Regions from separate parts of the Streptomyces luteosporeus genome, predicted to be linked through region 1. Evidence: riboswitches for the same ligand, from Rfam matches in the RefSeq annotation. Region 1 holds a riboswitch; each other region holds the start of a gene.

The links. Region 1 has a riboswitch for cobalamin ahead of cobN (cobaltochelatase subunit CobN). Riboswitches for the same ligand answer to the same signal wherever they lie in the genome.
Region 2: linked by a shared signal. The riboswitch ahead of ABD361_RS24880 (ribonucleoside-diphosphate reductase subunit alpha) and the one ahead of cobN (cobaltochelatase subunit CobN) in region 1 are both predicted to bind cobalamin.
Region 3: linked by a shared signal. The riboswitch ahead of ABD361_RS21065 (cobalamin biosynthesis protein) and the one ahead of cobN (cobaltochelatase subunit CobN) in region 1 are both predicted to bind cobalamin.

Annotation. Positions count from the first base shown of each region.
Region 1 is NZ_BAAASL010000012.1:90,230-99,690, reverse strand. Features, by position in the region: gene ABD361_RS17565 (hypothetical protein) at 1-114, opposite strand, end outside; gene ABD361_RS17560 (trypsin-like serine peptidase) at 305-1,243, shown strand; gene ABD361_RS17555 (hypothetical protein) at 1,295-2,017, opposite strand; gene ABD361_RS17550 (VWA domain-containing protein) at 2,017-3,273, opposite strand; gene cobN (cobaltochelatase subunit CobN) at 3,364-6,966, opposite strand; cobalamin riboswitch at 6,993-7,135, opposite strand; gene ABD361_RS17540 (cobalamin biosynthesis protein CobG) at 7,411-8,682, shown strand; gene ABD361_RS17535 (precorrin-8X methylmutase) at 8,679-9,329, shown strand; gene ABD361_RS17530 (precorrin-2 C(20)-methyltransferase) at 9,326-9,461, shown strand, end outside.
Region 2 is NZ_BAAASL010000022.1:18,682-28,142, reverse strand. Features, by position in the region: gene ABD361_RS24885 (ribonucleotide-diphosphate reductase subunit beta) at 1-478, opposite strand, end outside; gene ABD361_RS24880 (ribonucleoside-diphosphate reductase subunit alpha) at 478-2,883, opposite strand; cobalamin riboswitch at 3,049-3,173, opposite strand; gene mctP (monocarboxylate uptake permease MctP) at 3,368-4,999, opposite strand; gene ABD361_RS24870 (DUF3311 domain-containing protein) at 4,996-5,298, opposite strand; gene ABD361_RS24865 (carbonic anhydrase) at 5,613-6,233, shown strand; gene ABD361_RS24860 (SulP family inorganic anion transporter) at 6,269-7,789, shown strand; gene ABD361_RS24855 (hypothetical protein) at 8,006-8,158, shown strand; gene ABD361_RS24850 (phenylacetate--CoA ligase family protein) at 8,292-9,461, shown strand, end outside.
Region 3 is NZ_BAAASL010000016.1:53,465-62,925, reverse strand. Features, by position in the region: gene ABD361_RS21090 (cobalamin biosynthesis protein) at 1-286, opposite strand, end outside; gene ABD361_RS21085 (cobyrinic acid a,c-diamide synthase CobB) at 279-1,628, opposite strand; gene cobO (cob(I)yrinic acid a,c-diamide adenosyltransferase) at 1,622-2,221, opposite strand; gene ABD361_RS21075 (putative cobaltochelatase) at 2,221-4,332, opposite strand; gene ABD361_RS21070 (cobyric acid synthase) at 4,332-5,888, opposite strand; gene ABD361_RS21065 (cobalamin biosynthesis protein) at 5,885-6,856, opposite strand; cobalamin riboswitch at 6,915-7,035, opposite strand; gene ABD361_RS21060 (hypothetical protein) at 7,331-7,564, opposite strand; gene ABD361_RS21055 (inorganic phosphate transporter) at 7,591-8,823, opposite strand; gene ABD361_RS21050 (class II aldolase/adducin family protein) at 8,936-9,461, shown strand, end outside.

The DNA of each region.
Region 1 (9,461 bases):
GCCGAAGGTGCGCCGGGCGAGGTCGGCCAGGGATCCCCAGACCCGGCGCCCGACCTCCGTACCGGCCGCTCCGGCTGCGGCCGTGACCGCCGTGGTGACTGCTTCGAGCGACATCGGATCGACCATTACGTACTCCCCACCCCATGGGCCGTCTTTGGTGTCCCACAGGCTACCGGCCGCCACTGACAGTGCTGTGCGTCGTTGTGATGAATCCTGTCGCGTCGACGACTCACCACTGCCGTCCCGGCAGCGGCAGGATGACACGCTCGCTCCGTTGGTCCCTGCCTGCAGGAAGGAACCGTCCATGCGCCACAGACCTCTCGTCATACGCGGACGTCTCACCGCCGTTCTCGCCGGTCTGCTGCTGACGGCGGCGACCGCCGTCGTGCACGGCCCCGCCGCGGCGGCCGCCGGTCCGCACACCTCGGCCGTCACGGCGGACGCGTACTGGACCCCGGAGCGCATGGCGGCGGCGCTGCCGGCCGAGGCCGCCGGCAGGCGCGCCGCCGGGGCCGTGCCCGGGGATCCCGTACCGCCCAGTCACCCCTTCGACGGCCTGCCGCAGGTGGGCACGTTCTTCTGGACCGACGGGCAGAACACCGGCCGCTTCTGCGGCGGTACGGTCGTGCGCAGCCCGCACCGCGACCTGGCCGTCAGTGCCGCGCACTGCCTGCGCTCGCCGGACCCGAAGAAGCGGCTGTCGTTCGTGCCGCAGTACCACGACGGCCTGAAGCCGCACGGCGTCTTCCCGGTCGAGGACATCTACATCGACCAGCGCTACTACGACCTGGGCACGAACGGCGGTGCCCGCTGGGACTTCACGATCGGGCGGATGGGGCCGCGCGCGGACGGCACGGACGTGCAGGAGGCGGTGGGCGCCTTCGACCTGGCGATCCGGCCGGGGTACGACCACCGGAACGTGCGTCTGATCGGCTATCCGGGCAGCAGCGACGCGAAGTACCCCAAGCCGCTGGACTGCACGTCCTCCACGCACCGCTACACCAGCACCGATCCGGCCGCGCCCGGTGACTTCCTGGAGATCGCCTGCGCGGGTTACGTGGGCGGCACCTCGGGCGGCCCGTTCCTGGTGCGGTGGGCCACCGGGTACGCGGTCGTGGGGGTCATCGGCGGCTACCACACCGGTGGGGACACCCCGGACATCTCCTACAGCTCGTACTTCACCGAGGACCTGCTGGAGCTGTATCTGCGGGCGGTCGACGGCGAGGAGTCCGCACGACGCTGATGCCCGGCGTGCCGGTGGCGGCGCCCCGGGGCCGGGGCGCCGCCACCGGTGTCACCTGCGTCGCGGGTGACGGGTGAGGGTGTAGCCGCCGATGGCGGCCAGGGCGCACAGGACGGCGCCGCCGAGGGTCCAGCCCCAGCGGCCCGACCACCAGCTGCCGTTCCAGCCGTCCTCGGGCTCGGTGACGGCGGCCGCGTGCAGCGGCGCCCCGAGCGAACCGCCCTCGGCGCGTGCCCCGCCGGCGTCCTCCGCCGTGACCTGCATCTCCGCGTGCACGGGCAGGCCCATGTCGCGGTCGGGTGCGTCGGCGACGGTCAGGCGCACGTAGTACGCGCCGGGCAGCGGGTCGTTGGCCCACCGCTCGGCCCACGGCCGTACCGTGCGCAGCGTGCAGGTGAGGGTGACGGAGGCCTCGTCGCGCGCCGCTCGCTGCGTCGGTGCGCCGGAGGCGCACGCCTGCCGGCGGCGCAGGCCGTCGAAGACGTCCAGCTGCCAGGTGGCCGTGCCGTTGCGGGTGGCGGTCTCGGGCAGGGTCACGGTGGCCTTGACCGTGGGCTGCTGCCCGGCGCCCGCCGGGAACTGCCAGTAGAGGTAGTCACCGGTGGAGGCGTCGGCGGTGGCCCGCTGACCCTGTTCGACGGCGACGGCGGTACGGAAGGCCGTACCGGCCTCACTGGGCGCCGGCCTGCCCTCGTCGGCGGTGGCGGCGGGGCCGAGGCCCAGCAGCACCGCACCGGCGGCGACCGTGGCCGCCAGGAGCCGCTTGACGTACATCAGTTCTCCCTCCACACGGCCACGCGCCAGCGCGCCAGCCAACCCCACAGCAGACCGGCCAGCAGGCCCGTGCCGCCGAGGACGAGCAGCAGCACCCACCCGCGGCCCAGGCCGAAGGCGGCGAGGTCCGAGGGGTCGTCCGGGCCCTTGACGACGTCGACGGCCAGCTCGACCGGCAGGCCCGGCTCGCGCTTGACCGAGGGCGGGGCGGCGAAGGACTGGGAGACCTCCAGGCAGACCGTGCGCGGGTCCTTGTCGTCCTTCGAGGCCCGGTAGACGGGCCGGCGCAGGCCGGCGGACATCACGTCGGTGCGGCCGTTGCCGGCGTCGGAGCCCCGGACGAGCTCCTGCCCGCCCTCGCTCACGGCCCGCAGCAGCACGCCGTAGTCGCGCTCGACGGCCCGGTCGGCGGCCACGCTGACGGCGGCCCGCAGCTCCTGGCCGGGCTTGACCTTCACGCGGTACCAGCGGTGCTCGCCGAACCGCTCCCGGTCGGTCCACAGCCCCGCGCCGATCTCGGGCGCGGTGGCGCAGGAGGCGCCGCCCTGAGTGGCCCGCGGCGTCTGGACGGGGGTGTCGGCCCGCTTGACGAGCTGCTTGATGCGGCCGGAGAGCTCCTTGCGGTGGTGCACGGTGGTGTACGTGCCGCCGGTGGCCTCGGCGATGCAGCTGAGCTGCTCGCGCGTCTTGTCGTCGGCGGCCAGGCCGAGCGTGTCGACGGTCAGGTGGGTGCCCTTGGCGGCCAGTTCACGGGCCACGTCGCACGGGTCGGGCTGGCCGCAGGAGTCCTCGCCGTCGGTGATGAGGACGATGCGCCGGGTGCCGCCCCCGACGTCCAGGTCCTGATCGGCGCCGCGCAGCGCGTACCCGATGGGCGTCCAGCCCGTCGGCTGCAGCCGTGCCACGGAGTTCTTGGCCTCGGTCCGGTTGACGGCCCCCACCGGGTACAGCTTCTCGCTGTCCCGGCAGCCGATCGCCTTGTCCTCCCCGGCGTACGTCGCCCCGAGCGTCCGGATCCCCAGCCGCACACCCTGCGGCACGGAATCGATGACCTCGTTGAACGCCTCCTTGGCCGCCGCCATGCGCGACTGCCCGTCCACGTCCTGTGCCTTCATCGAGCCACTGACGTCGAGCACGAGCTCGACCTTCGGCGAGTCCTTGGAGGGCCCGTCGGCGGCACTCGCGGGCACCGCACCCCCGGCAAAGGCGGCCAGCAGGGCACAAATCCCCGCTGCCGCCCGTTTCCTGTAGATCATTCAGGTGATCCTATGGAAAGCGGAGCCCCACGCTCAAAACGCGTGGGGCACCGCGGGTGCCGGGGAACCGTCGGCTACGGGGGGATCACCTCATTCGGCGCCGTCGGCGCCGCCCTCCAGGTTGCCCTCCGTCTCCAGGAAGACCTGGCGCAGGGCTTCGAGCGTCTCGGCGTCGGGCTTGGCCCACATGCCGCGGCTCTCGGCCTCCAGGAGGCGTTCGGCGATGCCGTGCAGGGCCCAGGGGTTGGCGTCCTCCAGGAAGGAGCGGTTCTCGGGGTCGAGGACGTAGGTCTGGGCCAGCTTGTCGTACATCCAGTCGGGGACGACGCCGGTGGTGGCGTCGTAGCCGAAGAGGTAGTCGACGGTGGCGGCGAGTTCGAAGGCGCCCTTGTAGCCGTGACGGCGCATGGCCGCGATCCAGCGGGGGTTGACCACGCGGGCGCGGAAGACGCGGGAGGTCTCCTCGACGAGGGTGCGGGTGCGGACGGTCTCCGGGCGGGTGGAGTCGCCGATGTAGGCGGCGGGCGCGGTGCCGCGCAGGGCCTTGACGGTGGCGACCATGCCGCCGTGGTACTGGAAGTAGTCGTCGGAGTCCGCGATGTCGTGCTCGCGCGTGTCGGTGTTCTTGGCGGCGACGGCGATGCGCTTGTAGGCGCTCTCCATCTCCTCGCGGGCCGGGCGGCCCTCCAGGCCACGGCCGTAGGCGTAGCCGCCCCAGACGGTGTAGACCTCGGCGAGGTCGGCGTCGGTGCGCCAGTCGCGGCTGTCGATGAGCTGGAGCAGGCCGGCGCCGTACGTACCGGGGCGGGAGCCGAAGATGCGGGTGGTGGCGCGGCGTTCGTCGCCGTGGGCGGCGAGGTCGGCCTGGGCGTGGGCGCGGACGTGGTTGTCCTCGGCGGGCTCGTCGAGGGCGGCGACGAGGCGTACGGCGTCGTCGAGCAGGCCGATGACGTGGGGGAAGGCGTCGCGGAAGAAGCCGCTGATGCGCAGGGTGACGTCGATGCGGGGGCGGCCCAGTTCCGCGAGGGGGACGGGTTCGAGTCCCGTCACTCGGCGCGACGCCTCGTCCCACACCGGGCGTACGCCCAGCAGGGCCAGGGCCTCGGCGACGTCGTCGCCGGCGGTGCGCATCGCGCTCGTGCCCCACAGGGACAGGCCGACCGACTGCGGCCAGGTGCCGTTGTCGGTGCGGTAGCGCTCCAGCAGGGAGTCGGCCAGGGCCTGGCCGGTCTCCCAGGCCAGGCGGGAGGGGACGGCCTTGGGGTCGACGGAGTAGAAGTTGCGGCCGGTGGGCAGCACGTTGACCAGTCCGCGCAGGGGCGAGCCGGAGGGGCCGGCCGGGACGAAGCCGCCGGCCAGGGCGTGGACGGCGTGCTCGAGCTCGTCGGTGGTGCCCGCCAGGCGGGGGGCCACCTCGCGGGCCGCGAAGCGGAGGACGGCGGCGACCTGTTCGCCGTGCCCGGTGGGCACGGCGGCCGGGTCCCAGTTCGCGGCCTCCATGGCCTCCACCAGGGCGCGGGCCGCGGCCTCCGCGTCGTCCGCGCTGGTGCGCGTCGCGGCGGACTCGTCCAGGCCGAGCGCCTCGCGCAGGCCCGGCAGGGCCGCGGTGCCGCCCCAGATCTGGCGGGCGCGCAGGATGGACAGGACGAGGTTGACGCGGGCCTCGCCGGTGGGCGCGGCGCCGAGGACGTGCAGGCCGTCGCGGATCTGGGCGTCCTTGACCTCGCACAGCCAGCCGTCGACGTGCAGCAGGAAGTCGTCGAAGCCGTCGTCGTCCGGGCGCTCGTCCATGCCGAGGTCGTGGTCGAGGCGGGCGGCCTGGATCAGCGTCCAGATCTGGGCGCGGATCGCCGGGAGCTTGGCCGGGTCCATGGCGGAGATCTGGGCGTATTCGTCCAGGAGTTGTTCCAGTCGCGCGATGTCGCCGTAGGACTCGGCGCGGGCCATGGGCGGGACGAGGTGGTCGACGAGGGTGGCGTGGGCGCGGCGCTTGGCCTGCGTGCCCTCGCCGGGGTCGTTGACGAGGAAGGGGTAGATCAGCGGCAGGTCGCCGAGGGCGGCGTCGGGGCCGCAGGCGGCGGACAGGCCGGCGTTCTTGCCGGGCAGCCATTCGAGGTTGCCGTGCTTGCCCAGGTGGATCACGGCGTCGGCGCCGAAGCCGCCGTCCTCCTGGGAGGCGGCGATCCACCGGTAGGCGGCCAGGTAGTGGTGGGAGGGCGGCAGGTCGGGGTCGTGGTAGATGGCGATGGGGTTCTCGCCGAAGCCGCGCGGCGGCTGGATGAGGATCAGCAGGTTGCCGCGGCGCAGGGCGGCCAGCACGATGTCGCCCTCGGGGTTGCGGCTGCGGTCGACGAACATCTCGCCCGGGGCCGGGCCCCAGTGCTCCTCGACGGCCTCGCGCAGTTCGGCGGGCAGGGCGGCGAACCAGCGCCGGTAGTCGGCGGCCGGGATGCGCACGGGGTTGCGGGCGAGCTGCTCCTCGGTCAGCCACTCCTGGTCGTGGCCGCCGGCCTCGATCAGGGCGCGGATGAGCTCGTCGCCGTCGCCCGACTCCAGCCCCGGAACCGCCTCGTCGCCGAAGTCGTAGCCCTCCTCGCGCAGCCGGCGCAGCAGGGCGACGGCGCTGGCGGGGGTGTCCAGGCCCACGGCGTTGCCGATGCGGGAGTGCTTGGTGGGGTAGGCGGACAGGACGAGCGCCAGCCGCTTCGCGGCCGGCGGGATGTGCCGCAGCCGGGCGTGGCGCACGGCGATCCCGGCGACGCGGGCGGCGCGTTCGAGGTCGGGCACGTAGGCCGGCAGGCCGTCCTCGTCGACCTCCTTGAAGGAGAACGGGACGGTGATGATGCGCCCGTCGAACTCCGGTACGGCCACCTGGGTCGCGGCGTCCAGCGGGGAGAGGCCCTCGTCGTTCTCCTCCCACGCGCTGCGCGGGCCGGTCAGGCACAGCGCCTGCAGGACGGGGACGTCGAGGGCGGCCAGCGCCCCCGCGTCCCACGACTCGTCGTCGCCGCCGGCCGAGGCGTCCGCGGGCCGCGTGCCGCCGGCGGCGAGCACGGTGGTGACGATGGCGTCCGCGTCGCGCAGCGCGTCCACGAGCTCCGGCTCGGGGGCGCGCAGGGAGGCCACGTACAGCGGCTTGGCGCGGCCGCCCGCGTCCTCGATCGCGCCGCACAGGGCCTCGACGAAGGCGGTGTTGCCGCTCATGTGGTGGGCGCGGTAATAGAGCACCGCCACCAGCGGGCCGGCCGCCCCCGGCTTGGGCGCGCGCTCCAGCTCGCCCCACGCGGGCGCGGCGGCCGGCGGCTCGAAGCCGTGACCGGTCAGCAGCACCGTGTCGGACAGGAAGCGGGCCAGCTGCTCCAGGTTGGCGGGACCGCCGTGGGCGAGGTAGGCGTGGGCCTCGGCCGCGATGCCGACGGGGACGGTGGAGGTCTCCATCAGCTGGGCGTCGGGGGCCTGTTCGCCGGTGAGCACGACGACCGGCCGCGGCCCGGCCAGCAGCACGTCGAGCCCCTCCTGCCAGGCGCGGATGCCGCCGAGGAGCCGGACGACGACGAGGTCGGCGCCCTCCAGGAGGCCGGGCAGCTCGTCGAGCGGCAGCCGGGCGGGATTGGCGAGCCGGTAGGGGACCGGGCCGCCGGCGGCACGGGCACTGAGCAGGTCGGTGTCGGACGTCGACAGGAGCAGGATCACGGCAGGCCTTCCTCGGGGTCCGCGCCCCGGGCGGTGGGAGGACGGCAGGAGTTCCTGACTTCCCACGAAGTGCTCGACTTCGTGGTCACAGTGGCGGGACCGTGCCGGAATCGCACCGGCTTCCTCCCCTGTCGCCGTCGCTGGCGCAGCCATAGTAGCCATGCGGGGTGCGCCTGCGGCGGGCCTGGCCCCACCCCCACCCTTTCACCGTTTCCGAAGGGGCTGCCGCCCCTTCGAAACCCCGCTTGGCCTCAAACGCCGGCCGGGCTGAAATCAGCCCGCCCGGAGGCACCTCCCAGCGGTAGCTGGGGAAGTTCGAGGCCACCGCGCGGCAGCACGGTCGAGCGGGGGTGCGAGGGGGCCGCAGGCCCCACTCGGAAACGGTGAACGGGCGGGGTTGGGGCCAGGCCCGCCGCAGGCGGTGCCGGTCGGTATGCTCGCCGCATGCCCGCCCGACCCGACCGTGACCGCGACGACGCCTGTCCCGGTGCGCTGCGCCTGCACGTCGCGGACGACGGCGCGCTGGCGCGCGTCCGGCTGCCGGGCGGGCTGCTGACGGCGCACCAGGCCGCCGCGCTGGCGGACGCCGCCGAGGCGCTGGGGGACGGCCACCTCGACCTCACCTCCCGCGGCAACGTCCAGGTGCGCGGCCTCGCGGAGACCTGCGGCGCCGACCTGGCCGCCCGGCTGCGCGCCGCGGGCCTGCTGCCCTCCGACCGTCACGACCGCATCCGCAACATCGCCGCCTCCCCTCTCGGCGACGGCCGCGTACAGCAGTGGGTCCGGGAACTGGACCACCTCCTGTGCTCGGGCGAACCGGACCTCTCCGGCCTCTCCGGCCGTTTCCTCTTCGGTCTGGACGACGGGCGCGGCGACATCGTCGCCCTCTCCCCCGATGTGACGTTGATCGCAAGCGCCGACGGCGCCCTGCTCTGCCACGGCCCCGCCGGACCCGGTCTCCACATCGCCGACCGGGACGCCCCGCGGGCCGCGGCCCTCGCGGCCGCCGGGTTCCTCGCCGCGCAGCGCGCGAGCGGTACGCGCGCCTGGCGGCTGCGCGAGCTGCCGGCCGAACACCGGCCCGCACCCGGCGACTTGGCCCGGCGTCTGGACGCCGCCGGCATCCCGTCCCGGCCCGTCACCGTCGCCGTCGCCCCCGCTCCCCCGCCCGGGCCGGGCGTGCTCCCCGGCCCCGGCGGCCGGCCGGCCCTGTCGGTGGCCGCCCCGCTGGGCCGGCTGACCACCGCCCAGTGGCGGTCGCTGGCCGGCATCGCCGACCGGTACGGCGACGGCGGGCTGCGTGTGACACCCTGGCGCGGCGTCATCGTCCCGGGCCTCGCGCCGGGGGCGGATCCGCAGCCGCCGGCCGCCCTGGCGCAGGAGGCCGGGCTGGTCACGTCCGCGGCGTCCGCCTGGCACGGTGCGGGGGCCTGCGCGGGCCGCCCGGGCTGTGCGAAGGCGCTCGCCGACGTGCGCGCCGACGCGGCCGCCGCGCTCGCGTCCGTACGCCCTGGTGGCCCGGGGGTGTTGCCGGTGTACTGGTCCGGGTGCGAACGGCGCTGCGGGCACCCCGGTGGCCGCTGGGTCGACGTGCTGGCGACGGGCGAGGGGTCCTACCGGGTCACCGTGCGCGACGGCCTGCGGGAGGCACCGTCGGTGACGGTGACGGCGGCAGAACTGGCCGGCGCGGTGGCGGCGGCCCGTACCACGACATGAACGAGGGCAACGAGGGCACAGTGTTCGACTACGACAAGGACGGCGCGTCCATCTACCGCCAGTCCTTCGCCACCATCCGTGCCGAGGCGGACCTCGGCGGACTGCCGACGGACGTCGCCCGGGTCGCGGTCCGCATGATCCACGCCTGCGGGATGACCGATCTCGTCCGCGACCTCTCCTACTCCCCGCAGGTGGTGGCGAAGGCGCGCGAGGCGCTGTGCGCCGGTGCACCGATCCTGTGCGACGCCAACATGGTCGCCTCCGGCGTCACCCGCAAGCGGCTCCCGGCGGACAACGAGGTGCTGTGCACCCTGACCGACCCGGCCGTGCCCGGTCTCGCCGCCCGCATGGGCACCACGCGCAGTGCGGCCGCGCTGGAGCTGTGGCGCGAGAAGCTCGGCGGCGCGGTGGTGGCCGTCGGCAACGCGCCGACGGCCCTGTTCCGGCTGCTGGAGATGGTGGCCGAGGGCGCGCCGCGCCCGGCGGCGGTGCTGGGCATTCCGGTCGGCTTCATCGGCGCGGCGGAGTCCAAGGACGCCCTGGCCGCGAACGAACTGGGGCTGGAGTACCTGGTGGTGCGGGGGCGGCGCGGCGGCAGCGCCATGGCCGCGGCCGCGATCAATGCGATAGCGAGCGAGGAAGAGTGAGCGAGAAGCCCAGCACGACCGGCCGGCTCTACGGGGTGGGGCTCGGCCCGGGCGACCCCTCGCTGATGACCCTGCGGGCCGTCGAATGCATCACCGAGGCGGACGTGGTGGCGTACCACAGCGCCCGGCACG
Region 2 (9,461 bases), on a different contig from region 1:
CCAGCTTCTCGACCTCGTTGATCCACTTGAAGCAGAACTGCGCCTTCTCGCGGATGGAGGGGATGTTCTCCACGGCCGCGAAGGCGGCGGCGCGGTCGTCCGGGTCGGGCAGGTAGGTGTCGAGCAGCGTCAGGTAGAACTGGACGTGCACGGCCTCCTCGAACAGCTGCCGCGACAGGTACAGGCGCGCCTCGGGCGAGTTGATGTGCTTGTACAGCGTCAGCACGAGGTTGTTCGCCACGATCGAGTCGCCGGTCGCGAAGAAGGCGACCAGGCGGCCGATCATGTGCTGCTCACCCGGGGAGAGCTTGGCGAGGTCGGCGACGTCCGAGTGGAGGTCGACCTCCTCGACGGTCCAGGTGTTCTTGATCGCGTCGCGGTAGCGGTCGTAGAAGTCCGGGTACCGCATGGGGCGCAGGGTCAGCTCGAAGCCCGGGTCGAGCAGGTTCTTGGGGCGGTCGTCGGATGCCGTGGTCATTACTGGCAGGCCTCGCAGGACTCGGGGTTCTCAAGGGAGCAGGCGATGGCGTCCGCGTCGGGCGCGGCCTGCTGCACGGGGATGGTCGTGGCGGCACCGGCACTCGCGCCGGAGGCGGCGCGGGCGATGCGGGTGGCCGGGCGGGAGCGCAGGTAGTACGTCGTCTTGATGCCCTGCTTCCAGGCGTACGCGTACATCGAGCTGAGCTTGCCGATGGTCGGCGAGGCCATGAACAGGTTCAGCGACTGGCTCTGGTCCAGGTACGGCGTACGGGCCGCGGCCATGTCGATCAGGGCGCGCTGCGGGATCTCCCAGGCCGTGCGGTACAGGTCGCGGACGTCCTGCGGGATCCACTTCATGTCCTGGATGGAGCCGTTGGCCTCGGTCATGGCCTCGCGGGTGGCGCGGTCCCACACGCCCAGCTCCTTGAGGTCGTTCACCAGGTAGGTGTTGACCTGCAGGAACTCACCCGAGAGCGTCTCGCGCTTGAACAGGTTCGACACCTGCGGCTCGATGCACTCGTACACGCCCGCGATGGAGGCGATGGTGGCCGTCGGCGCGATGGCCAGCAGCAGGGAGTTGCGCATGCCGACCGCGGCGATGCGGGCGCGCAGCGCCTCCCAGCGGTCCTCCCACGCGGCGACGGCGTTGGGGTAGTGGTCCGGGTGCAGCACGCCGCGGGCGGTGCGGGTGGCCTCCCAGGCCGGGTGCGGGCCGTGCCGCTCGGCGAGGTCGGCGGACGCCTCGTACGCGGCGAGCATGATCCGCTCGGAGATCTTGGTGGACAGCTCCTTCGCCTCGGCCGAGTCGAAGGGCAGGCGCAGGCGGAAGAAGACGTCCTGCAGACCCATCAGACCCAGGCCCACCGGGCGCCAGCGGCTGTTGGAGCGGCCGGCCTGCTCGGTCGGGTAGAAGTTGATGTCCACGACGCGGTCGAGGAAGGTGACGGCCGTGCGGACGGTCGCGTCGAGCTTCTCCCAGTCCATGTCGCCGTCGGCGCCCAGGTGCTGCGCCAGGTTGACCGAACCGAGGTTGCACACGGCCGTCTCGCCGTCGTTCGTGACCTCGAGGATCTCGGTGCACAGGTTCGAGGAGTGGACGACCGCGCCCTTCTCGGCCGTCTGGTTGGCCGTGCGGTTGGCGGCGTCCTTGAACGTCATCCAGCCGTTGCCGGTCTGCGCCAGGGTGCGCATCATCCGGGCGTACAGCACGCGCGCGGGGATGGTGCGGACGGCCTTGCCCTCGGCCTCGTAGCGGCGGTAGGCGGCGTCGAACTCGTCGCCGTACAGGTCGACCAGGTCGGGCGTGTCGGCGGGGGAGAACAGCGACCAGTCGGCGTCGGCCTCGACGCGGCGCATGAACTCGTCCGGGATCCAGTGCGCGATGTTCAGGTTGTGGGTGCGGCGGGCCTCCTCACCGGTGTTGTCCCGCAGCTCCAGGAACTCCTCGATGTCCGCGTGCCAGGTCTCCAGGTACACGCAGGCGGCGCCCTTGCGGCGGCCGCCCTGGTTCACCGCGGCGACGGAGGCGTCCAGGGTGCGCAGGAACGGCACGATGCCGTTGGAGTGGCCGTTGGTGCCGCGGATGAGCGAGCCGCGGGAGCGGATGCGCGAGTACGACAGGCCGATGCCGCCCGCGTGCTTGGAGAGCCGGGCGACCTGGTGGTAGCGGTCGTAGATCGAGTCCAGCTCGTCCAGCGGGGAGTCCAGCAGGTAGCAGGACGACATCTGCGGGTGGCGGGTGCCGGAGTTGAAGAGCGTGGGGGAGGAGGGGAGGTACGACAGCGTGCTGGTGAGCCGGTACAGCGCCGCCACGTCCTCCAGGGCCCGCTCGCTGTGGTCCTCGGCCAGGCCGCAGGCCACGCGCAGCAGGAAGTGCTGCGGCGTCTCGATCACGTCGCGGTGGATCGGGTGGCGCAGCAGGTAACGGCTGTGCAGGGTGCGCAGGCCGAAGTAGCCGAAGCGGTCGTCGGCGCCGTCGGCCAGGGCCGCCTCCACGAGCGCGTCCAGGCGCGCGGCGTGGGTGGCGACGAAGGCGGCCGTGTCGTCGGCGATGAGGCCCTCGCGGTGGCCCACGGCGACCGAGGCGGAGAAGGAGGTGGCGCCCTGGCCGGCCGCCTCCTCGGCGATGGCGCGGGTGAGCAGGCGGGCGGCGAGCTTGGAGTACTCCGGCTCCTCGGCGATCAGGCCGGCGGCCGCCTCGGTGGCGAGGGAGCGCAGCTCCGCCTCGTCCGCCGCGGCGCTGCGGCCGCGCAGCGCGGCGGCGGCGACCTTGCCCGGGTCGGTGGCGGGCAGATCGGCGGTGAGGTCCGTCAGGGCACGCAGCAGCGCGGTCCCGGGGCCGTCGGCCGCTTCCGCGTTCGCTGAGACGGGACCTGCAACCGGATCTGCGGGCGCGATGGTCACGAGTGGCTCTCCTCGCTCGGCTGTGGTGGCCGGGCGGGTGCGCGCGACGGTCGCGTACGGGCACGTCCGACTCGGAACTCGGGAGCGTGCCGCGCAGCGTCCGCCGGCCCAACCCGCGAGGCCCGGACGTGTTCAACGCCCATGGCCGAGCCCGGGGCGGGCTCGGTGGTGGGCGCGCTGCCGGCAGGTCCTCGGACTGGTGGTGCGGTGTTTGTGCGCACTCGTTCACCGTTGCGGGACAGTTCCGGATTTGCACCGGATTCCCCTGCGGCGACAGCGAGCACGAGCATACATCTAGTGCCGGGCCTCGCACGCGCCCCCACATGTTGTGTCGGCGCGTCATGAGGTGGTTGCGGAATGTGGTAGGGGAGGCGTCCTTGCAGGCAAGAGCCGGACGGGCTGCGCCGCAGCCCGTCCGGCTCTTGGTGGTCTCTTGACGGAGTCTTCCGGAGGAGTTTCCCGTCGGGCGGGGGTCGGGTGGGGTTCAGCCCGCCGCGGGCGCCTCCACGGTGGCCGGCGGCAGCTTCTCCTGCACGCCGGGGTCGCCCGCATCGGCCGTGTAGTCCGACGGCCGCGTGAGGTCGACCCCGTCCGGCGCCCCCACCGCCCGCAGGACGAGTGTGGCGACCACCGCCACCAGCACGTTGACCACGAACGCCGTCAGGCCGATGTACCCCTTCTCCCCGATGAGCGGAATGAGGTTGGTATTGCCGAAATGGTCCTGCGTGGCGCTGGGTGTCGCGTACGCCCGCCACGTCCCGTACGCCATGCCCGCGGCCCACCCCGCCAGCAGGCCCCAGCGGTGGAACCAGCGCGTGAAGAGCCCGCCCACCAGCGCGGGCACGGTCTGCAGGATCCAGATGCCGCCGAGCAGCTGGAAGTTGATGGCGACCGTTTTGTCCATCGTCAGCACGAAGGCGAGGGCGCCGACCTTGACCAGCAGGGATGCGATCTTGGACACCTTCGCCTCGTGCTCGGGCGTGGCGTCCGGCTTCAGGAAGTCCTTGTAGATGTTGCGGGTGAACAGGTTCGCCGCGGCGATCGACATGATCGCCGCCGGCACCAGCGCCCCGATGCCGATGGCGGCGAACGCCACGCCCGTGAACCAGTCGGGGAACATGTCCTCGAACAGCTGGGGGATCGCCAGCTGCCCGTTCTTCACCTTCACCCCGGCGGCGATCGCCATGAAGCCGAGCATGGCCAGCAGGCCGAGCATGAGGGAATACAGCGGCAGGATGGTGGTGTTGCGGCGGATGACGTTGCGGTTCTTGCTGGAGAGCACCGCGGTCACCGAGTGCGGGTAGAGGAAGAGGGCCATGGCGGAGCCGAGGGCGAGGGTCGCGTACGCCCACTGCGCATCGGATCCGGTCACGAGCGCACCGCGCGGTTTGCCGGTGGCCGGATTCTCGGTTGCGAACGCCTTGGCCGCCTTGGCGAAGATCTCGTCGAAGCCGCCGAGCCGCATCGGGATGTAGATGATGGCGACCGCGATGACGATGTAGATGAGGGCGTCCTTGACGAACGCGATCAGCGCCGGCGCGCGCAGCCCGGAGGAGTAGGTGTAGGCGGCCAGGACGCCGAAGGCGATCAGCAGCGGCAGGTCCTTGACGAACCAGTTGGCACTCTCGCCGCCGCCCACGCCCAGGACGTCCAGTACCGCCTGGATTCCCACCAGTTGCAGCGCGATGTACGGCATGGTGGCCAGGATGCCGGTGACGGCCAGGGCGACGGACAGGCCGCGGGAACCGAACCGGCCCCGGACGAAGTCCGAAGAGGTGACGTAGCCGTGCCGGTGCGAGACCGACCACAGGCGCGGCAGGAAGGTGAAGACGAGCGGATAACAAAGGATGGTGTACGGCACGGCGAAGAATCCGGCCGCTCCGCCCGCATAGACGGCGGCCGGGACGGCGACGAAGGTATAGGCCGTGTAGAGGTCGCCGCCCAGCAGGAACCAGGTGATCCAGGTACCGAAGGAGCGGCCGCCCAGCCCCCACTCGTCGAGGCTGTCGGCGCTCTCCGCCTTTCGCCAGCGCGCGGCCCAGAAGCCCATGACCGTCACGGCCAGGAAGAAGAAGACGAAGACGGTCAGTGCCACACCGTTGACCCCTTCCTTCACTTCGATTCACCTCCCTTGAGCAGGCGTTCGCGACGGCGAACGAGGACATAGGCGATCGTGGTCAGCAGCGTCGCGATGAGCACCCACAACATCTGGTACCAGTAGAAAAAGGGAATACCGATGAAGGCCGGGGAGACGCGGGCGTAGGAGTCGACCCACAGCATGGCCACGAAGGGGATGGCCAGGCAGATCCCGGCGACGATCAGGGGTGCCGGGGAGGCGGTCGCGCGCGTGCGCGGGCCGTCCGCGGCCGTATGGGCAACCGGTCGTCCGGCTTGTTGCTCGGGGGGTTCCGACATCAGTGGCTCCGTCCCTGGGTGCGATCACATGTGTAATGCGCTGGAAATCTAGGGGAGCTCCTGCCCGGCGTCACCCCTCTTCCGCATATCGGGACGCCGGCCGTCGACGGAATGTCGTCTTCCGTTGCCTCGCCGCAATGGACTGGACCAGCTGATCGTCAACTGTCAACTCTTGTCCAGGATTTGACAAGAATTTTTATCTCCCCTCCTGGGGTAATGCACTGGTAAAGTGCTGGTCGCAGCAAGCTCTTGATCCGACCCGACCACACCGCGCCCCGGCGAAGAGCCGCAGTGGCGCAGGAGGCAGGCCCATCATGAAGTCACTGATCGACAAGGCCCGGTCCTTCGCGACCACCCACGTGGCCGACCCCCGGTACGCCGAGGCCTTCCGGGCCCTGGAAGCAGGGCAGTCCCCGGAGGTCCTCTTCATCACGTGCTCCGATTCGCGCGTGGTGCCCGCGCTCATCACCGGCGCACGCCCCGGCGAGCTGTTCGAACTGCGCACCGCCGGCAACGTCGTTCCCCCCTATCCCACCAGCGGCGGCTCCACGGGAGAGGCGGCCACCATCGAGTACGCCGTGAGCGTCCTCGGCGTCCGCGACGTCGTCGTCTGCGGGCACTCCCACTGCGGCGCGGTGGGAGCCGTCGTCCGCGGCGAGGACCTCTCGGGCGTCCCGGCCGTGCGCGAGTGGCTCGACCGCTCGGTGCCGCCGCACGCCCCGGTCCGTACGGTCGCCCCGGACGCGCCGGACGTCGCCACCGCCGTACAGGCCCACGCCGTCGCCCAGTTGGAGACGCTGCGCGCCTATCCCTGCATCGGCGAGCGGATGGCGGACGGCGACCTGGCGCTGCACGCCTGGTACTACGAAGTGCACACGGGCGCGGTGAGAGTGCACCGGCCCGAGGAGGGCCTCCTGGCGTTCGGACCCCTGTGACCCGGCCCGACACGAAGACCGAGGGATCCTCACCCATGTACTCCGCTTCCTCCTCCACCGCCTCCTCCGCCTCCTCCGCTTTCTCTGCTTTCAAGAACCCGGCCGTCCTGCGCCAGGACGTCCTGGCCTCGCTCGTCGTCTTCCTCGTGGCCCTGCCGCTGTGCGTCGGCGTGGCCGTGGCGTCGGGCGTGCCCGCCGAGCTGGGCCTGATAACCGGCATAGTCGGCGGGCTCCTCGTCGGCCTGATGCCGGGCAGCACCATGCAGGTCAGCGGGCCGGCCGCGGGTCTGACCGTGCTCGTCTTCGAGGCCGTCCGGGAGTTCGGCCTCGGCATGCTCGGCGCGATCGTGCTGCTCACCGGCGTGCTCCAGATAGGGCTGGGCGCCGTGCGGTTCGGCCGCTGGTTCCGGGCCATCTCCGTCTCGGTCGTCCAGGGCATGCTGGCCGGCATCGGGCTCGTCCTGATCTTCGGCCAGCTGTACACGATGGCCGGCGTCAAACAGCCGCGCTCCGGGCTCGAAAAGATCTCCGGCGTTCCGGGGCTGGTCGCCGACATCGCCACCAGCAGCACCGCGCTGACCGCCTTCGCCGTGGGCCTGGGCACCGTCGCCGTCCTCGTCGGCTGGAAGAAGCTGCCGGCCAAGGCCCAGTTGGTGCCCGCCCCGCTCGCAGCCGTCGCCCTGGCCACCGCCGTCAGCGCGGGCTTCGGTCTCGACGTCGCCAAGGTCAAGGTCCAAGGGCTCCTCGACGCCGTCCAGCCGCCCGGCCTGAACGACCTGACCTCCCTCGGCAGCGCCGGCGTCGTGGGCACGGTCGTCGCCTTCACGCTCATCGCCTCCGCCGAGTCGCTGTTCAGTGCGGCGGCGGTCGACCGCATGCACGACGGCCCGCGCACCCAGTACGACAAGGAGCTGATCGCCCAGGGCGTGGGCAACGCCGTGTGCGGCGCCCTCGGCGCCCTGCCGATGACCGCCGTCATCGTCCGCAGCTCCGCCAACGTCCAGGCCGGCGCGCGGACGAAGCTCTCCCGCATCCTGCACGGCGCCTGGCTGCTGCTGTTCACCGCACTGCTGCCCACGGCGATCGGGGTCATCCCGCTCGCGGCCCTGGCCGGCGTCCTGGTGCACGCGGGCTGCAAGCTGATACCGGTCAAGGAGATCGGCCCGCTGTGGCGCAAGCACCGCGGTGAGGCGGCCGTCCTCGCCGTCACGGCGATCGCCATCGTGACGACCAGCATGTTCGAGGGCGTCGTCCTCGGCCTGGTGCTGGCCGTGGCCAAGTCCGCCTGGGAGACCTCGCACGTCCAGGTCGACGTCCGGGAGCTCACCGGCGGCCGGATGGTCGTCACCCTCACCGGCAACGCCACCTTCCTGCGGCTGCCGCGCATCCTGGAGACGCTGGAGGCACTGCCCAAGGACCGGCCCATCGAGCTGGACCTGTCGGCGGTGCGCCATCTGGACCACGCCTGCCGCACGGCTCTGGAGAACTGGTCCGTCCGCCACAACGACAGCGGTACGGAGCCGGTGTTGATGAAGGAGCCGGTCTTCAAGGCGTAGGCGCTCGGTGAGGGCTGCCCGTCGGTGCGAGGCCGGCGGGCAGCTCCGCCATGCCCAACTCCAGTGCCTACAGGGGGTATTGAGCGGCTCGTACCGCATGGCACTTCATTGACACTCCATTGGCCAAGCCTTTACCTTCGGTGTGGCGGTGCATAAGCAAGCACATCGCCGCATTCCTTGCATTCGTTGCATTCTTGACCAACCCGGAGGTTCTCCATGGAGCAGCTGATCAAGAAGATGGCGCAGGACGAGGTCTGGAAGGGCTGGGTGGCCGCCAACTCCGCCCAGGGCGCGAAGGACGGCTGCATCAGTGCGGCCCCGAAGGCCGGCTGCATCAGCGTCGCCGGCAAGACCGGCTGCATTTCCTGAACCGGCCCCACTGCAGCGACCGGAGCGGGCCGCCGGGGCCACGGCGCCCCGACGGCCCGCTCCACCGTCCTCGCCCCGGAAGGTGGCCATGAACGCCATGAATGCCGTGAACGCCATGAATGCCATGAATGCCATGAACGGTCAGCCGTCGCCCGACGTCGTCGACCGCGTGCGGGACATCCCGGTCTACCGCGCCTCGGTCGACCGAGGACACTTCCCCATCCTGGAGAAGCCCGAGATAGCGCGCGGATTCCCCGACAACTGGATGACACCGCAGCTGGCGCGGGCCCTTGAGACCGGCGAGGCGGAGTTCGTGCTCTCGACGGGCACCAACCACGCCCGGATGCAGCTCATCCGGCCCCCGTACTTCCTGCTGCGCTCCTACTACCGGCTGTGGAGCGAGCACCCCGACATCGGCTGGACGTGGCACGAGGGCTGCCGTCGCGTCTCCCTGACCACCGTCCTGGCCACGGAACACGTGGCGCGGGTCAACGCCGCCAAGCGGGGCGCCGCGCCCGGGCCCGTACCGCCGCTGGACCAGCGGTGGCTGGACGACCGCACGCTCTACCTCAACCTCCGCCTCGACCCCGCCCTCTGGGACCGCGCCGACGTCGAGCGGATGCTCGCCGAGGTGCGGGCCGTCGGCGCGGCCCACCCCCACGGCGGCTACCACCTCGACTGCTCGGCCCATCACCTCGCCCACCTCGTGCGCAAGGTCGAGCAATGGGGGCTGCGGGATGCGCTGCCGCGCCCGTCCAGCATCATCCACGCCTACGAGTACGCGCCGCGCAACGTACGCCGTTACCTGCGCGCGTATTTCGACTGCCCGGTCATCGACCTCTTCGGCAGCACCGAACTCGGCTACCTCTACTACAGCGACCGGCACGGCCGGTACCGGCCCTACCTGGACGACATGAGCGTCGAGCTGATCCCCGTCGCACCCGGCAGCTCCATCCACAGCCTCATCGTCACCAGCGTCCGCAACCCGTACATGCCGCTCGTGCGCTACCGCTCCGGCGACTGCGTCCGCACGCTCGACGGCACCCCCGACCCCGGGCGCATCGCCGCCTTCTGCGGCCGGGAGAAGGAACTGCTCGCCACCCCGCACGGCCCGGTGGCGCACGCCGACCTCGACAACCGCGTCGCGGCGGTGTCGGACCGCGTGTTCCTCCACCAGCTGCAACTCACGGGCGAAACCGACTGCCGGCTGGCGTACACGACGTTCGACGGGCAACCGCTGGACGCTTCCGCAGCCACAGCCCTGGAACGGTCCGTGGCCGACCTGACCGGGCGGCGCTGCTCG
Region 3 (9,461 bases), on a different contig from region 1:
CCGCCTCCGCCACGCCCGGGACGCCCACGGCGGCCAGTGCCGCCGGCGACGGCCGGCCCGGGCCGGGGCGGGCGGCCAGCGCGGCCGCCGGGTACGCGAGCAGCGGCACGCCGAGGTGCCGGGCGGCGGCCACGATGCCGGGTTCGTCCGCCTTGGCGTCGACGGTGGCCAGAGCGACGACGGCCGTCGCCCCGCCGGCCTCGCGGAGGGCACGCCCGATCAGTGCCAGCACCTCGTCGGCGCTCACGCCGCGGCGGGCGCCGACGCCGACGTACACGTCAGGCACGGGCGGCTGCGACGAGGCGGGCCGCCGTGCCGGGGGCTCCCGCCCAGTGGACGTGCAGGTACGAGGCGTGCACGGTGCCGCCGTGGACGAAGCCCTCGACCTGGCGGCGCGGGTGGGTGAACCCCCACGCCGGAGTCGCGCCGGCAGCCGGCTCGATCACCGTGCGGTGGAACTCGTGCCCGCGCACGCGGGTACCGGCGGCGGCGAGCGGACTGTCGGCCACGGCGACGGCCTCCCGGTAGCCGAGCGTCAGCCGCTCGGACATGCGCGCGTCGGCGGGCAGCACCCCGCACATGGGCCTGCCGTCCAGGGACCGGGCGAGATAGAGCAGGCCCGCGCACTCGGCGGCGATCGGCGCGCCCGAGCGGGCCAGCTCCGCCACGGCCTTGCGCAGGGGCTCGTTGGCGGAGAGCTCCGCCGCGTACATCTCGGGGAAGCCGCCGCCGATCACGAGGGCTCGCGTGCCGTCGGGGAGCGACTCGTCGCGCAGGGGATCGAAGGTGACGACCTGTGCGCCGGCGGCGGTGAGCAGCTCGGTGTGCTCGGCGTACGAGAACGTGAACGCGGCACCGCCGGCGACGGCGACGACCGGCCCCTTCGTACCCGGGTGCGGCCCGGTGGCGCTCCACGCCTCCTCCGCGAGCGGCGGGGCGCTGCGCGCCAGGGCCAGGAGGGCCTCCAGGTCGCAGCCCTGGCGTACCCTCGCCGCGAATTCCGCCACCGCGTCCACCGCATCGGCGTGCCGTTCCGCCACCGGCACCAGGCCCAGGTGGCGGGACGGGGTGTGGACCGCTCCGGCGCGCCGGACGGCGCCCAGCACCGGCACCCCGGCGCCGCCCAGCGCCTCGCGCAGCAGGTCCTCGTGGCGGTCGGAGGCGACCTTGTTGAGGATGACGCCCGCGACCCGTACCTCCGGGTCCCACGAGGCGAAGCCGTGCACCAGGGCCGCCACCGACCGCGACTGCGAGGACGCGTCGACGACGAGCACCACGGGGGCGCGCAGCAGTTTGGCCACGTGGGCGGTGGAGGCCATCTCGCCCTGGCCGGCGGCGCCGTCGAACAGGCCCATCACGCCCTCGACGACGGCGATGTCGCAGCCCGCGGCTCCGTGCAGGAACAGCGGGGCGACCCGCTCCGGCCCGCACAGGTACGCGTCGAGGTTGCGGCCCGGGCGGCCGGTGGCGAGCGCGTGGTAGCCGGGGTCGATGTAGTCCGGGCCGACCTTGTGGGGGGAGACGGCCAGGCCCGCGTCGGCGAAGGCCCGCATCAGCCCGGTGGCCACGGTGGTCTTGCCGCTGCCGGAGGCCGGGGCGGCGACGACCAGGCGGGGGACGCTCACCACTCGATGCCCCGCTGGCCCTTCTGGCCGGCGTCCATGGGGTGCTTGACCTTGGTCATGTCGGTGACCAGGTCGGCGGCGTCCAGGAGCTGCTGCGGCGCGTTGCGGCCGGTGATGACGACGTGCTGGGTGCCGGGCCGGTCGCGCAGGACCTCGACGACCTCGGCCACGTCCACCCAGCCCCAGTGGATGGGGTAGGCGAACTCGTCCAGCACGTACAGCTTGTACTTCTCCGCCGCCAGGTCGCGCTTGACCTGCTCCCAGCCCTCCTTGGCCTTCTCCTCGTTGCTGAGCTCGCTGTCGCGCTGGATCCAGGACCAGCCCTCGCCCATCTTGTGCCAGTCGACCGTGCCGCCCTCGCCGGAGGCGCCGAGCACGCGCAGCGCGTTCTCCTCGCCGACCTTCCACTTGGCGGACTTCACGAACTGGAAAACACCGATCGGCCAGCCCTGGTTCCAGGCCCGCAGGGCCAGCCCGAAGGCGGCCGTCGACTTGCCCTTGCCGGTGCCGGTGTGGACGAGGAGCAGCGGGCGGTTGCGGCGCTGGCGGGTGGTGAGCCCGTCGTCGGGAACGACGGTCGGCTGTCCCTTGGGCATCAGGCGGCCCTCCTGGTGTGGGTGTCGCGGACGGTGCGGACGAGCGCGGAGACGGTGTCCGCGCGCAGGTCGTCGAGGGTGACGACCGGGCCGCCGAGGGCCCGGCCGAGGTCGCCGGCGAGCCCCAGGCGCACCGGCCCGGCCTCGCAGTCCACGACCACCGAGGCCGTGCCCGCGGCGGCGAGCAGGCCGGCCGCGCGCCGGGCGCGCTGCACGGGCTCGGGGCCGCCGGTGGCCCGGCCGTCGGTGACCACGACGACCAGGGGGCGGCGCGAGGGGTCGCGCAGGCGCTCCACGCGCAGCACCTCGTGGGCCTGCAGCAGGCCCGCCGCCAGCGGGGTGCGGCCGCCGGTGGGCAGCTGCTGCAACCGGGCGGCGCCCGCCTCGACCGACGAGGTCGGCGGCAGCGCGAGCTCCGCCGCCCCGCCCCGGAAGGTGATCATGCCGACCTTGTCGCGGCGCTGGTAGGCGTCCATGAGCAGCGACAATACGGCGCCCTTGACGGCGCTCATCCGCTTGCGCGCGGCCATGGAGCCGGAGGCGTCGACGACGAACAGCACGAGGTTGCCCTCCCGGCCCTCGCGCACCGCCTCGCGCAGGTCGTCGCGGCGCACCACGAGCCCCCGCCCGGCGCGCCCGCGCGCCCGCTGGTGCGGGGCGGCGGCCTGCACGGTGGCGGCCAGGTGCAGCGCGGACAGCACGCGCCCGCGGGGGCGGCGCGCCCCCGTCGTACGCCCGTGCGCGGTCAGGGCGCGCGAGCGGCGCCCGTCGGCGCCCTCGCCGAGGCCGGGCACCGAGAACCGGCGGGTGCGGAAGGGGTCCGCGGCGGCCACGGCGGGGGCCTCGGCGGCCTCGCCGCCGCCGGCCGCCGGGGCGTCCTGCGGGCCGCCGTCCGGCGCCCGCTCCTCCCGCTCCTCCCGCTCTTCCCGCTGGGACGGTACGTCCGGGGTGACGGGGCCGTCGCTCCCGCCGTCGGGACCGCCACCGGGGCCGTCGTCCGGACCACCGCTCGGCCCGTCGTCCGGCCCCTCGGGCCCCTCCGGGCCGGGGTCGGGCTCGGGGTCCGGATCGGGCTCCGGCTCCGGCTCCGGGTCCTCGTCCTCGAACTGCGCGAGGATCTCGTCCAGTTTGGCCTCGTCCAGGCCCGGCGCGTCGAACGGCGCGCGCCGCCGCCGGTGGGGGAGCGCGAGCAGGGCCGCCTGCCGCACGTCCTCCGTCAGCACCCGGGTGCGCCCCGCCCACGCGGCCAGGGCCGCGGCCGTCCGCGCGGTGACGATGTCCGCGCGCATGCCGTCCACCTCGAAGCCGGCGCACACCGCCGCGATCCGGCGCAGCGCGCCGTCCCCGAGCCGGACGCCGGGCAGCAGCGCCCGGGCCGCGGCGAGGCGGGCGCGCAGCGCCTCCTCCTCGGCGGCCCACCGCCCGGCGAAGCCCGCGGGGTCCTCGTCGAAGGCCAGGCGCCGGCGCACGACCTCGACCCGCTCCTCGGTCTCGCGCGAGGCCGCGACCTCGACGGTCAGCCCGAAGCGGTCGAGGAGCTGCGGGCGCAGCTCGCCCTCCTCGGGGTTCATGGTGCCCACGAGCAGGAAGCGGGAGGCGTGCCGGACGGAGACGCCCTCGCGCTCGACGGAGGAGACACCGGTGGCCGCCGCGTCGAGGAGCGAGTCGACGAGATGATCCCCCAGGAGATTGACCTCGTCGACGTAGAGCACGCCCCGGTGGGCCGCGGCCAGCAGGCCGGGCTCGAACGCCTTGACGCCCTCGCCCAGGGCCCGCTCGATGTCGAGCGAGCCGACGAGCCGGTCCTCGGACGCGCCGACGGGCAACTCCACCATCCGCGCGGGGCGCACGGCACGGTCGGCGCCCGCGTGCGGCCCGTCCGGGCAGTGCGGGTCCGGTGCCGCCGGGTCGCAGGAGAACCGGCAGTCCGCGACGGTCTCCACCTCGGGCAGCAGCGCGGCGAGCGCCCTGACGGTGGTGGTCTTCGCGGTGCCCTTCTCGCCCCGCACCAGGACGCCGCCGATCGACGGCGAGATCGCGTTGAGCAGCAGACCCAGCCGCATGTCGGCCATGCCGACGACGGCGGTGAAGGGGTAGGTGGACGAGGACATCAGCGGTTGCCTCCCTGGAGGGAACGGGTCAGTGGCGGCGCCCCCGGCGGGATGAAGGGGGCGCCGGCCGGCACCCCGTCCTCGATGAGGCGCAGCAGCGCGTCCGTGTCCGCGTGTTCCTCGATCAGATCGCCGAGCCGGTCGAGCTGTTCCTCCCGCAGCGCGGCGAAGGACGTGCCGGGCGCCGGGACGAACGCCCGTCCCGCCGCGCGGGCGACCTCGCGCAGGAACGCCCGGCGGAAGCCGTCGCTCTCCAGCGAGCCGTGCCAGTGCGTGCCCCACACGGCGCCCACCCGGCAGCCGTCCAGGAACGGTTCGTCCCCGCCGCGTACGTCCGCCACGCCGTGGTGGATTTCGTACCCCTCCACGGGCTCGCCCAGGGCCTCGCCGACGGGCCGGGCCAGGGTCTTCTCCGCCGCGAACCGCACGTGCACCGGCAGCAGGCCCAGCCCCTCGACCGTGCCCGCCCGCGACTCGACCTCGTCGTCGATGCGCTCGCCCAGCAGCTGGAAGCCGCCGCAGATGCCCAGGACGGGGCGGCCCTCGGCCGCCCGCCGTACGAGGGCGTCGGCGAGCCCGCGTGTCCGCAGCCACGCCAGCGCCCGCACGGTGCCGCGCGTGCCGGGGACGACGACCAGGTCCGCGTCGGCGAGCTCCTCGGGGCGGTCCACGAACCGCACGACGACGCCCGGTTCGGCCGCCAGCGCGTCCACGTCCGTGAAGTTCGACATCAGCGGCACCGCGCACACGGCCACCCGCAGCACGTCCGCGCCGTGCGGGGCGGCGACCACCGACTCGCGGACGGCGCCGCGCAGCGACACCCGCAGGCCGTCCTCCTCGTCGATGCCCAGGCCGTGGGCGAACGGCAGTACGCCGAACGTCGCCCGGCCCGTCAGGTCCCGCAGCATCGCCAGCCCCGGCTCCAGCAGCGACACGTCGCCACGGAACTTGTTGACCACGTACCCCGCTATCAGCTCCTGGTCCTCGCGGGAGAGCAGCGCCGTCGTACCGAAGAAGGACGCGAACACCCCGCCCCGGTCGATGTCGCCGACCACGACCACGGGCAGCCGCGCGGCCTGGGCCAGGCCCATGTTGACGATGTCGGAGCGGCGCAGGTTGATCTCCGCCGGGCTGCCGGCGCCCTCGCAGATCACCGCGTCGTGCGTACGCCGCAGCTCGGCCAGGCACTCCGTGACCGTGGCGAACAACTGCTCCTGACGCCCCTGGTGGTAACCGCGGGCGCTCAGCTCGCCCACTGCTCTGCCCATCAGCACGACCTGGCTGCTGCGGTCGCTGCCGGGCTTGAGCAGCACCGGATTCATCAGCGCACTCGGCTCGACGCGCGCCGCGGCCGCCTGCATGGCCTGCGCACGCCCTATCTCCGCGCCCTCGCGCGTCACGAACGAATTGAGCGACATGTTCTGCGCCTTGAACGGCGCGACCTTGACGCCCTTGCGGGACAACCAGCGGCAGATGCCCGCCGTCACCACGCTCTTGCCCGCGTCCGAGGTGGTCCCGGCCACCAGCAGGCCCCCGCCCCGCGGTTGCGATGTCACCGGTTCCTCGCTTTCCCAGTCCTCGTCGTCCCGGCCTTCAGAAGGCTGCCCACAGCCCGGCCCCCGATCGCACAGCCCAGCGCCAGCAGCGACACCCGGCGCGAAAGGCGCACCGCGCGCTCGATGTCCCCGGTGCGCACGGCGCGCAGCTCCGCGCCCAGGACGGGCCGGTGCTCGACGCGGCCCCCGTACGCCAGCGTCCCGCCCAGACGCACCCCCAGCGCCCCCGCGAACGCCGCCTCGACCGGGCCGGCGTTGGGGCTCGGGTGACGGTGCGCGTCCCGCCGCGCCACCCGCGCGGCACCGCGCGGATCCGGCGCGGCGAGCACCGCCAGGGCCGCGGTCAGCCGCGCCCCCGGCCAGCCGACGACGTCGTCGAGCCGGGCCGACGCCCAGCCGAAGCGGCGGTGCCGCGGCGACTTGTGACCGACCATCGCGTCCAGCGTGTTCACCGCCCGGAAGCCCAGCAGACCGGGTACGCCCGCGAGCGCGCCCCACACCAGGGCGCCGACGACGGCGTCCGAGGTGTTCTCGGCCACCGACTCCACCACGGCACGGGCGATCTGCTGGGCGTCCAGCGACGACGGATCACGGCCGCACAGATGCGGCAACCGCTCCCGGGCCACCTCCAGATCGCCGGCGGCCAGCGCCCCGCCGATCGCCCGGGCCTCCCGGGCCAGCGACGTCCCACCGATCACCGCCCACGTGACGGCCGCCGTCAGGGCGACGTCCGCGCCCCGCCGGCCGCGCACCGCACGAGCCAGCAGCGCGGCGCCCGCCACGGTGGTACCGGTGCACACGGCGGCGTACAGCGCACCGCGTCCGCGGTCGTCGCGCCACAAGCGCTGCTCCAGGGCGTGGGCCGCACGCCCGAACGCGGCAACAGGGTGCCCCCTGCGGGGGTCACCGACAACCAGGTCGCCCAGGAATCCGAGGGCGGCGCCGCAGGCGAAACCGCGACAGGGCATGGCCGATGCGTGTCCTCACTCAGGGTCCTCGCCCTGGCTCGACGTGACCGGCGACCAGAGTCTCCTGGCTCCCGGATCCGCGTCGCCCCCGGCCTTCCGGCTCGCGCCGTGGCCCTGCGGGTGGGGGGACACTCCCCGGTGACAGTGGCGGGACCGCGCCGGATTCGCACCGGCTTCCTCTGCTGTCGCCGTTTGGCCCGGGCAGTCCACCATGGGCCTGGAAGGCCCGTCAACTCGCGGCCGGGGGCGGGGCCCTGCGGGCGGCCGAGCCCCTGACCCGCCCTTTCACCGTTTCCCGGGGGCGAGCCCCCGGACCCCCGGACCGGGCTGCGCCCGGTGTCCTCAAACGCCGGACGGGCTGAAATCAGCCCGTCCGGCGTTTGAGGACCGGGGTCCGGGGCGGAGCCCCGGGAAACGGCGAAAGGGCGGGACCGGGGCCGAAAACCCCCGTCCCGCCCCTCCGGGCGCGTGGCCTCAGGCCACGATCAGCGAGATGCCGTATCCGACGGCCGCCGCGCACAGCGCGAAGCACGCGTACGCGCCGGTGCGCGCCAGCGCGCCCGCGGCCGCCGTACCGCCCGCCGCATCCGCGGCGTCCGCCTTGCGGGACGTGCCGACGATGCCGAGCGTGAACAGGCCCACGAGCCCGACGGTCACCACGAGGCTGACCCCGAAGACCTCTGCGAAAGCTGCCCAGTCGATGTGCATGGTGTTTCTTCCTCCGTGCCCGGCGCTCAGCCGGTCGTCGCGGGGGCGGGGGCGGGGGCGGCCGCGGGGCCGGCCGGCGGCGGGGCGACGGCCTGGAGGGCCGCGGTGACCACGCCGACGGGCTCGGCGGCGGGGGCGGCGATGCCCTGCGGCTCGTTGAGGTCGTTGACGTTGTCGTGGGTGACCGGCTTGCGGCGCGAGGCCGCCCAGATGCCGCCGCACACGGCGAGGCCGAGGACGGCGACGGCGGTCACGCCCCACTGGCCCTGGTCGGCCAGGAGCGCCGCGCCGGCGGCGACGAGGCCGGCGGCCGGCAGGGTCAGACCCCAGGCGGCGACCATGCGGCCGGCGGTCGACCAGCGCACGACGCCGCCCTTGCGGCCGAGGCCGGCGCCCATGATCGAGCCGGAGCAGACCTGGGTGGTGGAGAGGGCGAAGCCGATGTGGGAGGAGGCGAGGATCACCGTGGCGGCGCCGGTCTGGGCGGCGAAGCCCTGGGCGGGCTTGATGTCGGTGAGGCCCTTGCCGAGCGTCTGGATGATGCGCCAGCCGCCGAGGTACGTACCGAGCGCGATGGCCAGGCCCGCGGAGACGATGACCCACATGGGCGGGTCGGAGTGCGGGGCGACGACGCCGCCGGCGACCAGGGTGAGGGTGATGACGCCCATGGTCTTCTGGGCGTCGTTGGTGCCGTGGGCGAGGGAGACCAGGGCGGCCGAGGCGATCTGGCCGGCGCGGTAGCCCTTCGCGGTGTCGCGCTCGTCGCGGCCCTTGGCCAGGCGGTAGGTCAGGCGGGTGGCGACGGTGGCGGCGATGCCGGCCACGATCGGCGCGGCGACCGCCGGGATGAGGACCTTCATGACGACCTTGTCGGCGTTGACCGCGTGGAAGCCGACGGAGGCGACGGTGGCGCCGATCAGGCCGCCGAAGAGGGCGTGCGAGGAGCTGGAGGGCAGGCCGGCCAGCCAGGTGAGCATGTTCCAGACGATGGCGCCGACGAGGCCGGCGAAGATCACTTCGGGCCGGATGCCGGCACTCTCATCGATGATGCCCCCGGAGATCGTCTTGGCGACCTCGACGGACAGGAACGCACCGACGAGATTGAGGACGGCCGACATGGCGACCGCGGTCTTGGGCTTGAGCGCTCCGGTGGAGATGGTGGTGGCCATGGCGTTGGCCGTGTCGTGGAAGCCGTTCGTAAAGTCGAACACCAAGGCCGTGACGATCACGATCCCGATGAGAAGCGTGATGTGTTCCATTCACCCAGGCAATCAGTTCGATGGTCAGTACGCGGCGACCGTAGGGACTCAGGGTGAACGGAAGGTGAACGGGGTCGCGATCAGTGGCGAAGGCGTCCGGAGGTGGAGATCGATGAAGCTGTCCGAACCGTCCCCGGGGATCCCCGGGCAAGGGGTCCCGGCCCCCGACGACATCGCCCGTACCTGGGCGGATGTGGTCTCCACGGCCCGTCGCAGCACCGCCGATCAGCTGGTGGTGGGCACGTCGGGAAACGTCTCCGCGAGGGTCGGGGACGTGGTGCTCGTCACGCCCAGCGGCGTCCCGTACGACCGGCTGGGCCCCGCCGACGCCGTCGGCGTCGACCTCGACGGCCGGCAGGTGCTCGGCACCCTGGCCCCCACCAGCGAACTGCCCATGCACCTGGCCGTCTACCGCGCCACCGGTGCCGCCGCGATCGTGCACACCCACGCCGTGCACGCCACGGCCGTCTCCCTGCTGGTCGGCGAGCTGCCCGCCGTCCACTACATGACCGCGGCCCTCGGCGGCCCGGTGCGCGTGGCCCCGTACGCCCTGTACGGCACCGAGGAACTGGCCGGGCACGTGCTGGCCGCCCTCGACGGCCGCACCGGCTGCCTGATGCGCAACCACGGCACCCTCA